4 regions of the Shewanella livingstonensis genome follow, and region 3 is predicted to be linked to each of the others. Evidence: predicted binding sites of a transcription regulator. Region 3 holds the regulator's gene; each other region holds the start of a gene.
What was found. The regulator sigma-54, encoded in region 3, starts transcription at its own class of promoters, with help from an activator protein. The targets are predictions, from matches to a motif close to GTTGGCACGNNNNTNGNNT.
Positions count from the first base shown of each region.

Region 1 (3,291 bases), 2.2 Mb from region 3:
TACGCGAAGCTATGCTCGCTCAGTAAATCACCTGCTAGGTTCTAGGGCGGACTGCGTCCTGCTAGGTTCTAGGGCGGACTGCGTCCTGCTAGATTCTAGGGCGGACTGCGTCCTGCTAGGGACTGCTGCGCTGCTAAGATTTTATAGCCTCTAGCCGCGAAGCGTCCTAGCAGCGTAGCGCTCTAGGCTATTGCTAAGTTTTATAGCCTCTAAGCTTTCTCAGGCTGAAAAGTCATTCCCGAGCGTTGAAATAGTAGATGTTTTACCTTTGTCATTGTAGGTCAAGCTTGAAGCATTTCGGCTAGCTTGTAATGCCTGGGCAAATCGATTGAGGCTAGCAATGTTGAGTTCAATTAAGCTGGAGTTCTGACTATTAATGTCTTTGCATTCCGCGAGAATTGATTTTGCCTGAGCGACTTTTTTTATCAGTTCAGCATCTGTGGTAAGCAAACCATGCAGGGGATGTTTCGCCAGTTTTTCATCAGTGGTTTTCATATTGAATAAGCACTGGGTTTTGTCTTTTGAAAGCGCCAGTAGTTTGTCGGCATCTTGCTTGGTTAATGCGGCTTTTTCTTCAGAAACAAACTGTCTTAGCTGTGCTAAGGTCTGATTTTGGGCATCCAATAGTAGGTGCAGTTCTTTGCGCAACAGCTCGCTTGGCTGCTGGTCTAATTGTGCCGGTAGCTGTTGGTTTGGTTGTTCGTTTAGTGGTTTGTTTTGCTGTGTCATAAATTACTCTTAGTTTTTTACTAACACTTCTCTATGGCGCAAATGTGCACCTACTATTGATGTGTCGTAAAACAAGTTAAAGAGTAACGTTTAACGGTTACTCTCTGTCAAACGATAAACTGCCTAGTTCTGCTTCAAAGCTGGCAATATTCGCAGCAAGCTTTTCTGGGTCGACTTTATAGCGTCCTTCAGATATCGCGAGCTTAATTTCTGCGACCTTTTTTTGGTCGACTTCAGGTAACGATGCCATTTTTGTTTGCGCGCCCTGAAGCTGTTGAGCTTGAGAGGTGATGCTAACAGAATCTGTTTTAACTGGCGCAGCAGATTTTTGGGCCGCAGCAGTATTCGATTGTGCAGTAGACTGTGTGTCACGTGCCGTGCGCATTGATGTGTTGGTTGCAGTGTTGTGCTTAATGTCAATTGCCATGATAGGCTCCAGCGTAATTTATCAGGTTTTCCAAACAGGCTATCGGCACTCCAGGAAAAAGCTTTAGCTCTATTTTACATTCTTACTTCAACTTCGCCAACGCCAATTACCACAGCATCAAACTGTTTGCTTGTATTGCTATTTTTTACTCTGATCACTTCATCAATATTGCCATCACGCAATGCTTCACCAAGGGTTTTTATTTGGATGTTAGCGGTTCTAGCATAGATAGCAACCGTGTCGCCTTTGCAAACAAAACACAGGTTATTACTGAGTACCGGTGAATCTTTTGCAACACGACGTTTAACTCGAGAGCCCATTAATGAGCTGGTATCAGAGAAAAACTGGCCTTTTAAACTATATTGGTCAACATACATAACCTGTAAATGATGTTGATCAATAATTTGGTCTGGTGACAGTAGCTGGGTAGCCACCACAACAGGGTATTGAATTTCAACTCGAACAGACAAATACATTTGCCATGGATAGTCGTAGTCAGGGCTCTGGCAACTGAGTTTTACCATGTTATTTCTGCTAATGGCTCGTTCACTGGCGAGTTCAATGGTAATCGGTGGATAACAACGCGGTGGGCTAATGCGACCTTCAAGGTTTTGCGGCGTAATTTGTACCTTAGCTTTTGAGTCTGCATCAATTTTTTTAGCTACAGCCTCTTTAGCTAACTCATAAATGGTCGATAAAGAAGGTGTTACTATCTCTTCGCTAGCAAAAGCTGGCAAAATAAATGTCATTAAAGATAAAAAACATAAAAAAAATACTTTCATAATGAAGATACTAGCTTGTTTTGCCAGAATACACCTATACTTTGAAAAACGAAAAATATGCGAGTAATCTCTGCATACGCAATAAGCTAAAAAATGTGCTGGGAATATAATAATATTATTACTCCCACGTCAAAAAAGTGTCAGCTCACCGTGTGTGAGTTAATTAATAGAAGTTAAAGCAAGTTGCATGCCCATTTTTTTGATTTAATAAATTGATAACTATTCGCTAGGTTAGTGATGGTTTACACTCACGTTGAGCCAGTCATTAGTAAGAGATGTACTAAGCGTATTATGCTAAACCAAGGTTTACTATAATTTCAAAGAACAAATTTTATCCTTTTGGGTGACAGTTAACTACAAGGCCTTGTTATGTCGAGCATTTTAGATTCAGTAAATAAACGTACCCAACTTGTCGGGCAAAACAGACTCGAGCTATTATTGTTTAGGCTTAACGGCCGTCAACGGTTTGGCATTAACGTATTTAAAGTGAAAGAGGTGTTGCAATGCCCACCACTGACTACGTTACCTAAATTAAACCGCTATGTTAAAGGTGTTGCTCATATTCGTGGTGCCACTATTTCGGTTATCGATTTAAGTGCAGCAACGGGTGGACGCCCGCTGACATCAACGGAAAATTGCTTTATTATCATTTCCGAATATAACCGGAGTGTTCAAGGGTTTTTAGTCAGTTCTGTTGAGCGTATTATCAACATGAATTGGGAAGCAATTATGCCTCCGCCACAAGGTTCTGGTCGCTCTTCTTATTTAACCGCAGTGACAGAAATTGAAGGCGAGTTGGTTGAGATTTTAGATGTTGAGAAAATTCTTGATGAAATTTCGCCGGTTAAGACCTCTATCAGTAAAGAACTTAGTGAAACCTTAACTATCGATAAAGATCAGCATTATCACATTATGGTTATTGATGATTCTGCAGTGGCACGTAAACAAATTATTCGTTCGTTAGAGTCGTTAAATCTGCAAATAGATACCGCTAAAGATGGTAGAGAAGCGTTAGAAAAATTGAAAAGTATTGCTGCAGAAATGGATGATGTATCAGTTGAGATCCCATTAATTATTTCTGATATTGAAATGCCTGAAATGGATGGCTATACCTTAACAGCTGAAATTCGTAATGATCCAAAATTAAAGAATATAAAAGTAGTATTGCACACATCGTTAAGTGGTGTATTTAATCAAGCAATGGTACAAAAAGTAGGGGCTAACGATTTTATTGCTAAGTTTAACCCCGATGAATTAGCCGCAGCGGTTAACAAACATTTGAGTTTATAAACCTTTAATTGTTGCAAGAGATTGCAACAATTAAAGAGTGGGTTCATAGGCTTACATATTAGG
Region 1 is NZ_CP034015.1:1,739,301-1,742,591, forward strand. Features, by position in the region: gene EGC82_RS07540 (chalcone isomerase family protein) at 1-26, shown strand, start outside; gene flgN (flagellar protein FlgN) at 220-729, opposite strand; gene flgM (flagellar biosynthesis anti-sigma factor FlgM) at 827-1,156, opposite strand; gene flgA (flagellar basal body P-ring formation chaperone FlgA) at 1,231-1,938, opposite strand; gene EGC82_RS07560 (chemotaxis protein CheV) at 2,308-3,228, shown strand.
Region 1: a site for sigma-54 is predicted at 2,115-2,133, ahead of flgA (flagellar basal body P-ring formation chaperone FlgA). Genes of this name have one in related genera too.

Region 2 (3,291 bases), 590 kb from region 3:
CATGTTTGAGCGTACCGCTTAATCACACTTCACTTTAAGCAATCGGAGAATACACCATGGCGCAAAATCGTAGCCGTCGTTTACGTAAAAAATTACGAGTTGATGAATTTCAAGAATTAGGTTTTGAAATTAACTGGACTTTTGATGAGTCTGTTTCAGAACAAGATATCGATAGTTTAGTTGATCAGTTTCTTGTTGAAGTCATTGAACCTCGTCAACTAGGTTTCCACGGTGGTGGGCATAAGCAATGGGAAGGTATTATTGCTACCCAAGCAATCGGTAAATGTACTGATGAAGATACCGCCGCAGTGAGTGCGTTCTGGAAAGACAAGCCTGTTTCAAATCTTGAAGTCAGTGATTTGTACGATATTTGGTGGGGTTAAGCCAAATTGCCAGAGCAATTATTACTTCAACAAGCTGTAGATAAAGTAAGATCGCTTCTGGGTAAAGGCAAGGTGGCAGGATACATTCCTGCTCTTGCCTGTATTGACCCAAGCAAAATAGGTATTGCAGTTACCACTATAGATGGTCAAACAATTGGTGCGGGTGATTATCTCGACCCTTTTTCAATTCAAAGTATTTCTAAAGTTTTTAGTCTTACTCTTGCACTTAATTTATACACAGAAGATGAAATCTGGAGTCGGGTGGGCAAAGAACCCTCAGGACATTCATTTAACTCGCTGGTACAAGTCGAATTAGAGCGTGGTAAACCACGAAATCCATTTATTAATGCTGGTGCGCTAGTTATTGCTGATTTGTTACAAGCACGTCTTGGAGCACCTAAGCATCGTATGCTCGAGGTCGTACGACAATTGAGCCAAAATACGACAATATCTTATGACAAAGTGGTCGCAGATTCTGAGTATCAGTTCAGTGCACGTAATGCCTCTATTGCCTATCTAATGAAGTCATTTGGTAATTTTAATGGCGATGTTGATACAGTACTTAAAAGCTATTTTCATTATTGTGCTTTAAAAATGAATTGTGCTGATTTGTCGCGGGCAATGTTTTATTTGGCTAACCGCGGTAAAACGCTTGATGGCGACAGCCTTGTTTCTCCTGTTCAAACGCGGCAGTTAAACGCATTATTGGCGACATCGGGGTTATACGATGGTGCTGGTGAATTTGCTTACCGAGTCGGTATGCCGGGTAAAAGTGGCGTAGGCGGCGGTATTATTGCCGTTATACCTGGCGATATGTCTATTTGCGTGTGGTCTCCAGAGCTTGATGTTAATGGTAACTCACTCGCTGGTACTGCGATGCTTGAGCACCTCAGTCAGCAGCTTGGTCGATCTATTTTTTAACTTTTTACCCGCTAAATTAATTATTATTGGTATTCGCAAAATAGACTACTTTTTGGTTTATTTTACGAATACACTTTCGCTATTATTTACTCATCGACTTATCTAGCATCTCATATTAAATTTAAATAGCTATGAATCAATTGGTTATGATTTTGGCATGACTTGTGCTTTATTAAATCTATATCCGCCCCTAATTATTGATATTTGTATAACAAAAGGATTTTTCTCATGACCAAACAGAAGTTGATTTGTGGTTTAGCGTTAACCAGCATGTTATTTACTGCTGGAGCGCTGACTCCCGCCATGGCAAAAATGTCAATTAATGATGAGAAGTGTAACGTAACCCTAAACTATGACGTGACCGTTGAACCCACTAGCTTACAAGTTAGCGATAATGGAGCTGAAAAGTATCGTGTCGAGTTAGGCCAGTTATATGTTGATGGTAAAAAAGTCACTCTTAATGATAACCAACAAAAATTACTTACCCAATATTCAGAAGAGCTGTCTCGCCAAGTACCTGATGTAATTGACCTCGTTGGTGATGTTGTTTCTGTTGCTACCCAAGCTGTTAATATGGCATTAACGCCTATTTTTGGGGAGGCAGCGGGTGCTCAGATTGATAAACTAATGGTCGGGATCCAGAAACGTGTTGATACCATGGCATATCAACAAGGCGATAAGTTTTATCTTGGTTCGACAGAAACATCAATAGAACAAGCTTTCAACCATGAGTTTGAACAAGAAATGGAACAAATGGTCACCAATTCAATGGGATCATTAATGATGACATTAGGTAGCCAAATAATGTCTTCTGAGGGAGGAACATTTGAACAGAAAATGAATACTTTTTCACAAAAAATGGACAATGTTGGAGCTGATATTGAAAAGCAACTTGAATCGCAATCAAAAGGCCTCGAACAACGAGCAAATAAGGTTTGTGACAATTTTGAAGAGTTACTCGTGTTAGAGAGCAGAACGCGCCAAGCCATACCTGAACTTGCACCTTATACTTTAGCTAAGCTAGGCGATATAAAAGAGTAAACGAGCTTGTAAATAATTTTGTTCAACCTGTCTTCCCGGACACCTGACTTTCCCCTGTGCTCTTATTAAGACACAGGGGCTTTTTTTTGTGGCTATTTTAACGATTATGCCGCTATAGCTGGTGTTGCTTTGTTCTGATAAAGAAATTGTCAATTATAAATATAGAACCATATTGGCTTTTTTTGCTATACTCTCATCAATTATAACAAAATTACACTCTACTTTAGATGTGGTTATATGTCAGAATCTTCATTTGTTGGTGTCGATTTACAGTATTAGTTTATTTTAGTGCTCATTTAGCATCAAAAATAACATCAAAATAATAATACTGAACGTTGATATTGGTGCTTAGCCAGGTTTAGTTGCCAGCAATTGCTAACAGATATCTGAAGTCTTTATTAATGTCGTAACCAGCTTAAGGCGCCTTTCATGTTAGAACTGTTAGAACCTATCGCAATTTTTACTCATGTTGCACGTGCAGGAAGTTTTAGTGCTGCAGCCAGACGTCTTGGCATTTCTAAATCTAAAGTAAGTACTCAAGTTGCAGACCTTGAACATAAACTTGGCGTACAGCTAATTCAGCGTACTACACGCAGTTTAAGTCTTACCGAAGCTGGCAATTTATTGTATCTACAAGGTGAAGAGCTACTTCGTGATGCAGAGCAGGCAGTATCGAGCGTTCATAATTTAAATGATGCCACTCGTGGTGTGTTGAAAGTGGGTATTTCGCAATCTTTTGGCACTATGCATATTATCCCCGCTTTGCCAGCATTCATGGCCAGACATCCAGATCTTGAACTGCAAGTCAGTTTGCTTGATCACAAAGTTGATGTTGTTAGCGAAGGCTTAGATTTGTTGTTAACCATGTCAGAGCAATTGCCGCTTGGTATGGTGGCAAGACCCTTAATGAAATGTAATTTTTTGTTAGTTGCCTCACCGGGTTATA
Region 2 is NZ_CP034015.1:3,818,822-3,822,112, reverse strand. Features, by position in the region: gene trmB (tRNA (guanosine(46)-N7)-methyltransferase TrmB) at 1-22, shown strand, start outside; gene EGC82_RS16510 (YggL family protein) at 57-383, shown strand; gene glsB (glutaminase B) at 390-1,304, shown strand; gene EGC82_RS16500 (YggN family protein) at 1,533-2,345, shown strand; gene EGC82_RS16495 (LysR family transcriptional regulator) at 2,775-3,291, shown strand, end outside.
Region 2: a site for sigma-54 is predicted at 1,456-1,474, ahead of EGC82_RS16500 (YggN family protein). Genes of this name have one in related genera too.

Region 3 (3,291 bases):
CTCGGGCATGTAGTCCTAATTTATTTGAAATGGTAACTTGGCGTTCAAGTTTGATCATCCGTTCGATCCTATGCTCACTTAGCTATTGGTACCACTTATCTTTAATTCTCTGTGGCGAGCATTAACAGTATGTTTACTGCCTTGTCTAAATCGTTTTGCTAATTGGTCTGCAATATATACCGAACGATGCTGGCCACCAGTACATCCAATAGCGATGGTAAGGTAGCTGCGATTGTTGCGTTCTAAATGCGGCATCCAGGTTTCAAATAGATTTTCAATTTGCCAGATAAACTTATTAACCAATGGTTGTCGACCTAAGAATTCTTGTACTGGTTCATCTAAACCTGTAAAGGGACGCAGCTCTATTTCCCAGTGTGGATTAGGCAGGAAGCGCACATCAAACATAAAGTCAGCTTCAGTTGGCATGCCGTGCTTAAAGCCAAAAGATTCAAAGTTAATCACTAACTCTTTATCGACACTGCCTAATAATATTTGCCTAACCTGATCGCTTAATTCGTAGATGTTCAGTGCAGAAGTATCTATGTAATGGTCAACAATTTTTGCGATTGGCTCAAGTAAATGGCCTTCTAGTTTTATCGCTTCTTGCAGTGAAATATGATTTTTAGATAACGGGTGTAATCGACGTGTTTCGCTGTAGCGCTTAAGTAATACTTTATCATTAGAATTTAAAAAGAAGCTGATAATTTCAGTGTCATCTTCAAGTAGGGCTAATTGGTCTTGCAGCACTTTGCCTTGTTCAGCAATGTTACGCACATCAACACTAATCGCCACTAAATCATTACTGCCCTTTAGCTGGGCTAGTAATGTGCCAATAAGTGGTAAAGGCAAATTATCAACACAATAATATCCTAGGTCTTCTAATACTCTCAGGGCAACGGACTTTCCTGAGCCTGAACGTCCCGATACTATGACAAGTTTCATGCAGTTATAACCTGATAAAGTTCTGTTGAGTCGTGAGTTTTACGAAGCTGTTTCAATATTTGCTTATCGCTTAGCTTTTTAGCCATACTCGATAATGTGCCTAAATGTTGCTGGCACTGATCTGCTGGTACTAACAAAGCAAATAAAATATCCACGGGCTGCTTATCTATTGCATCAAAGGCAATGGCTTCTTCACATTTAACAAATATCGCAATAGGGTGATCAATGGTCGTCAACCGACCATGAGGTATCGCAATGCCATTTCCTATACCTGTGCTACCCATTTTCTCTCTCGCTAATAGGCTTTCAAAAACCTCTTGCGAAGACAGGGTTGGGTACTGGGCAGCGACTAAATTGCTGATGAGTTCCAGTACTTTTTTCTTACTGCCCGGTGTGGCACAGGTAGTGCATTCCGGCTGCAGAATGGTACAAAGTTCCATCGTTAGTGTTTTGTATACTTCTCTTTGTGTTTAATTACCTGACGGTCGAGTTTATCGATCAGGGCGTCTATAGCAGCATACATATCATTACTTTCTGACATGGCAAAAATCTCTGCACCATTAAGGTTGATTTTAGCTTCTGCTTTTTGTTGTAATTTTTCTACATTGAGCACAACGTGTACATTATGGATCTGATCGAAGTGCCGTTCAAGCTTTGAAAATTTACCTTGCACGTATTCACGTAAAGATTCGGTTATGTCGACATGACGCCCAGTTAAATTTATTTGCATAAAAATTCCTCCATTACCTGTAGATTATAAACTCTTACGTTGGTTTGAGGGCGGGATCATCATTGCTTCACGGTATTTTGCAATCGTACGACGAGCAACGTTTATGCCCTGTTCTGCCAGAAGTTGAGCCATTTTACTGTCACTTAACGGTTTTTTCTGGTTTTCTGCAGCAACCAGCTTTTTGATAAAAGCACGAATGGCTGTTGATGAGCATTCCCCGCCATCATCTGTGCTGACATGACTAGAGAAGAAGTATTTTAGTTCAAATAGCCCACGAGGAGTGTGCATATATTTCTGTGTGGTGACACGCGAAATAGTTGATTCATGCATTTCTACCGCTTCAGCTATGTCATTAAGTACCATAGGCTTCATAGCTTCTTCACCATATTCAAAGAAGCCTTGCTGAAATTTCACAATGCAGTTGGCTACCTTGAGTAAGGTATCATTGCGGCTTTCGATACTTTTAATAAACCATTTAGCCTCTTGCAAGTGACCGCGAATAAATTGACTGTCAGATGAGCTTTTACTATTTCTGGCCATCGCGGCATATTGCTGATTAACGCCAATCTTAGGCATATTGTCTGGATTTAACTCTACAACCCAACGGCCATTTTTCTTTAGTACTGTGACATCTGGGATGACGTATTCGTCATCAATGGCGGTAATTAATAAGCCCGGACGGGGATTGAGTGACTGGATTAGGGTGATGGCATCACGCAATTCATTTTCTTTTAGCTTAGTTTTACGCATTAATAATCTGAAATCACGGCCAGCAATTAAATCTAAATAGTTTTTAATTAGCAGTCGAGCATTATCAATATGTGGTGTTGTATTGGCATATTGGGCTAATTGAATGATCAAACATTCACTTAAATCACGTGCAGCAACGCCAACGGGGTCAAAGTGTTGAATGCGTTTTAATACTGCTTCAACTTCATCGAGCTCAACATTTTCATCGCCCATGGCTTCGAGAATGTCTTCAGTGCTTTGGGTTAAATAGCCGCGTTCATCTATGGCATCAATAATGGCTGTAGCAATCGCCAAATCGGTCTCTGAAAATGGCGTAAGATTTTTTTGCCATTCTAAATGTTCATACAAACCTTCGGTAGTTTCACCTTGGAAAGGCATGTCATCATCGCGCATGCTCGCACTGCCTGAACCCGACATCGGTGAGGCGGTATAGACCTCATCCCATGTGGTATCCATGGCTAAATCATCCATGGTTTCTTTGGTCATGGATTCTGCTGTGTCGACTGTGGAGGTGTCTTTTTCAACATTGACTATGCTGTTGTCACTAAAGTCGGTATCAGCTTGGTCACGATGTTCTTTTATGGGATCTTTTGCTTCAGGAAACTCATCTTCTATTTCAAGTAATGGATTTGAATCCAATGCTTGTTGGATTTCTTGCTGTAGCTCCAATGACGATAATTGCAGTAAGCGAATGGCTTGCTGCAATTGTGGGGTCATGGTTAAGTGTTGACCCATTTTAAGTTGGAGTGACGCTTTCATTTACCGCTTATCCCTAGATGATTTCCATAAAAATGACAATCTCAAAAAATGTAATGGATTGCCACATACATCAATGACATTTAACCCTGTTTAGATATCGTTCAATGAAA
Region 3 is NZ_CP034015.1:4,406,705-4,409,995, reverse strand. Features, by position in the region: gene EGC82_RS19225 (HPr family phosphocarrier protein) at 1-58, opposite strand, end outside; gene rapZ (RNase adapter RapZ) at 79-942, opposite strand; gene ptsN (PTS IIA-like nitrogen regulatory protein PtsN) at 939-1,382, opposite strand; gene hpf (ribosome hibernation promoting factor) at 1,385-1,672, opposite strand; gene EGC82_RS19205 (RNA polymerase factor sigma-54) at 1,697-3,181, opposite strand.

Region 4 (3,291 bases), 1.3 Mb from region 3:
AATGCCGCGGCGAGACCTAAGCCTACGCCCCCTTTGTGGCGAGCGGTGGTAAAGAATGGCTCAAAAATATGTTCGGCTATGTCACTGGGAATAACGGCACCATTATTTTGAATTTCGATATAAATACTATTTGGTTCAACCACTACATTAATGTGGATCTTCGCTTGTAGGACATCTTTAAAAGCATGTAAAAATGCATTTGATATCACGTTATTGATGACTTGGGTGAGTAAACTGGCATTACTATAAATCTCTAATGTCTCATCAATACTTATGCTTATTTCGACATTTTGTGGTGAAAATATCATTATTGTTGAGTCTGTAATATCGCGTAATTGATGAAGTAGATTAAACTGGGTGTTTTTCTCTTGGCTTTGCTCTGCCGCAATAGACTTAAATTGTTGGATCAAATAACTGGCACGAGTAATGTTGCTGACAATTAGCTGACTGCTTTGTTGGTATTGTTCTAAAATCCCGTTAATTTGTTCTAATGTGGCATGATCGCTATGGATAAGTTTGATCAAATCTTCTACATGAGACAACTGTGAACTGGCAGCCGTTAAACAAATACCAATAGGGGTATTAATTTCATGAGCAACACCAGACACTAATCCACCTAACGCCGCCATTTTTTCTTTTTCTATAAGAACTTGTTGTGTTCTCTTTAACATCTGCAATGATTGCTCAAGTTCTCTGGTTTGTTCTTTAACTTGGCGAGCAAGCTCATCTTTATAGCTACGTTCTAATAGCAGTAGGCGATCTCGATCTTCAACAGCGTGTAATAGATCGACTTTTGATTGGCGTAATGCTTGATAAGATCCCCTAATTTGTTGTTGCATTGTATTCACGGCTTCTGCGACTAAACTGAATTCATCTCGTTGTGGTTTACGATTAAAGTCTAAGGGCGTATAGGTTTTATCTAAGCTAATACCATCGCAATACTGGCTTAATTGGCGAAGATGCTTAGTAACATTGAACCACACCAGAAACAAGATAAACCCTGCAACGAAGAATGTTTTGATCGCGTTGGACAATAAAATGAGGATTGCTTTATTGTATAAACGATCATAAATCACATTTAGATCGGCTTGTACGATAAGCGTGCCTACAGGAATGCTTTCATTATTAGTGTAAATTAACGGAAATTGCTTTTCGATAACGGCCTTTTTTTTATATTCGCCAAAGTGCCACTCTTGATTACTGTCGTCACGGATAGAAATATAGTTTATGTCAGGTAACTGACTTAAACCATGGAGCTGGGTGTTGATTAAATGTTCATCTATTACCCATATGCTAGCTGCTAGCACATCTAAATTGACTGCTTCTATACTAGAAAAAACCCGATCAATTCTACTTACATCATTTTGGTAATCGCTGACTAGCTGATAAGCGGTGGTTACAATTGTAATTAAAGAGCTAAATACCACAATAGAAAGCGTCAATTTTCGAGCTATCGGACTTTGCAACAACTGTCGTATGGATATCAGCATAATTTCTTCAATGTGATTTAATTAAGGGCAATGATTTACCTGCAATATAAGGCACTTACAGTGTATTCCGATAGTATTAATTGTAATGTTATGTATTTTATTTAAGCATAGCTTGAAAGGCCTAATATACTGTAGATAAACATAAATAAATATGCACATAGCCGCATGTTTACTGGCATATATTTTGCTTAGTCTTAGTAGGATCGAAAATCTGACACTGCGAGTAAGCTATGATGAAAATGAAAGTAAGTTCAATAAAGTTGTTTAATAGCAAGCGTTTGTTCGTAAGTGCTATGTCATGGGTTGTCGTAACATGCACTAGTTTACTGTTTGCGCCTAAAGATTTATTGGCGTTTTTATCGCTAGACCATCTTGTTAATCAATATAGTCAGTTTATTGGCTTAGGGTTAATTATGGGTGTGGCTTATTTTTTAAGTCAAATATTTGCCTTTATTGTCGATGAGTCCATCGTATTTTTACGTCAAAAACGTACTGTAGAAACCATTGATGCAAAAGTAAAACTACTTGATCCGGCTGAAAGAGCTTTGCTACGCGAATTCTTTTTACAAGGACAAACTATTTTAACCTTGCCACAAAACGAGTTAGCGGTGAAAAACTTGCTTAACACTAGCATACTAGAGATGTTAGGAAATGAACGTCACTATGCGATTCAGGGGCCAACGGCTGAATATAAAATTTCGATGCAAGCTCGTAATTATTTAAATCGTGATGTATTACGTTTACCTGCAGGCGAGCCAAGTGCAGAAGAGATGACTTATTTGATAAAAACGCGGCCACACTTTATTAATGGATTAGTTCAATCGCGAAAACATGCCGCGTAATAAGGAACTGTTAGCTGAAGTTGGTCTGCGTGAGTAAAAAAAGATGGGGGCCACAGAGCCCCCAGTCTGGCACAAAAACACTCCATGTGTTTTATCGCCAATGTATTATTCGCAAGGAAGTATCCATATTGATAATGAATAATAAGCAGTAAAATAACTTAACCTAATAAAAGACTTACTTAGTAGGCGCAGATTTCACAATAAACATCCACATTAGATAAGACATTATTCCAAAGGTACAAAAAATTACCATCATAGAAAGTAATCCTATCGCGTTACCAAACATTAAATCCAACCAAAATGCCATGATATTTATCCTCTGGAATATGAAATCATGATCATCATAAAGTCAAAGTTACGCCACAATACTGATCTTGATCAATCTTCAGCCGTCATAATGTTATCTTTGTGTAAAATTGCTAATTAGCTCACAAAAAATCCTCTATTCATCTCAATGAGCGACTATGAATGACTTTTGAGCAATTAAATGCTTTTTATAGAAAAGAATAGGTAAAGGGCTTGCGATTATTAAATGCAAAGGTATAATCGCCAACACTCAATTGTGACAATATAAATTGAGTCATAGCGTTATTAGTTTTGCAAAGAGATTTGGATTAGTCAGATAACTTTGCAAAGCTAAATGTAGCTTAACAGTCTTTGCCTGAGTGATGAAATTGGTATACATGGGGGATTCAAAATCCCCTGCTTCGCGGCGTGTCGGTTCGAGTCCGACCTCAGGTACCATTATTTAAAAAGCCCCGTTCTTAATTGAACGGGGCTTTTTAATGTGTATAATTTATTGATTTTATAGATTAATTATATAGATAATGGTTTGTTAATTACTATTTAACCTGGTGATAGTAGCTAACGTCGCTTTAGGCGCTTCAGCTGATAAAACCTATATATGCTCCACTATTGAGATATGGCTAATCAAGTAATAACTGGTGAGTTTGATGGTT
Region 4 is NZ_CP034015.1:915,024-918,314, forward strand. Features, by position in the region: gene EGC82_RS04030 (sensor histidine kinase) at 1-1,490, opposite strand, end outside; gene EGC82_RS04035 (superinfection exclusion B family protein) at 1,721-2,332, shown strand; gene EGC82_RS04040 (DUF3149 domain-containing protein) at 2,508-2,639, opposite strand; tRNA gene EGC82_RS04045 (tRNA-Leu) at 2,992-3,076, shown strand; gene EGC82_RS04050 (hypothetical protein) at 3,255-3,291, shown strand, end outside.
Region 4: a site for sigma-54 is predicted at 1,662-1,680, ahead of EGC82_RS04035 (superinfection exclusion B family protein). Genes of this name have one in related genera too.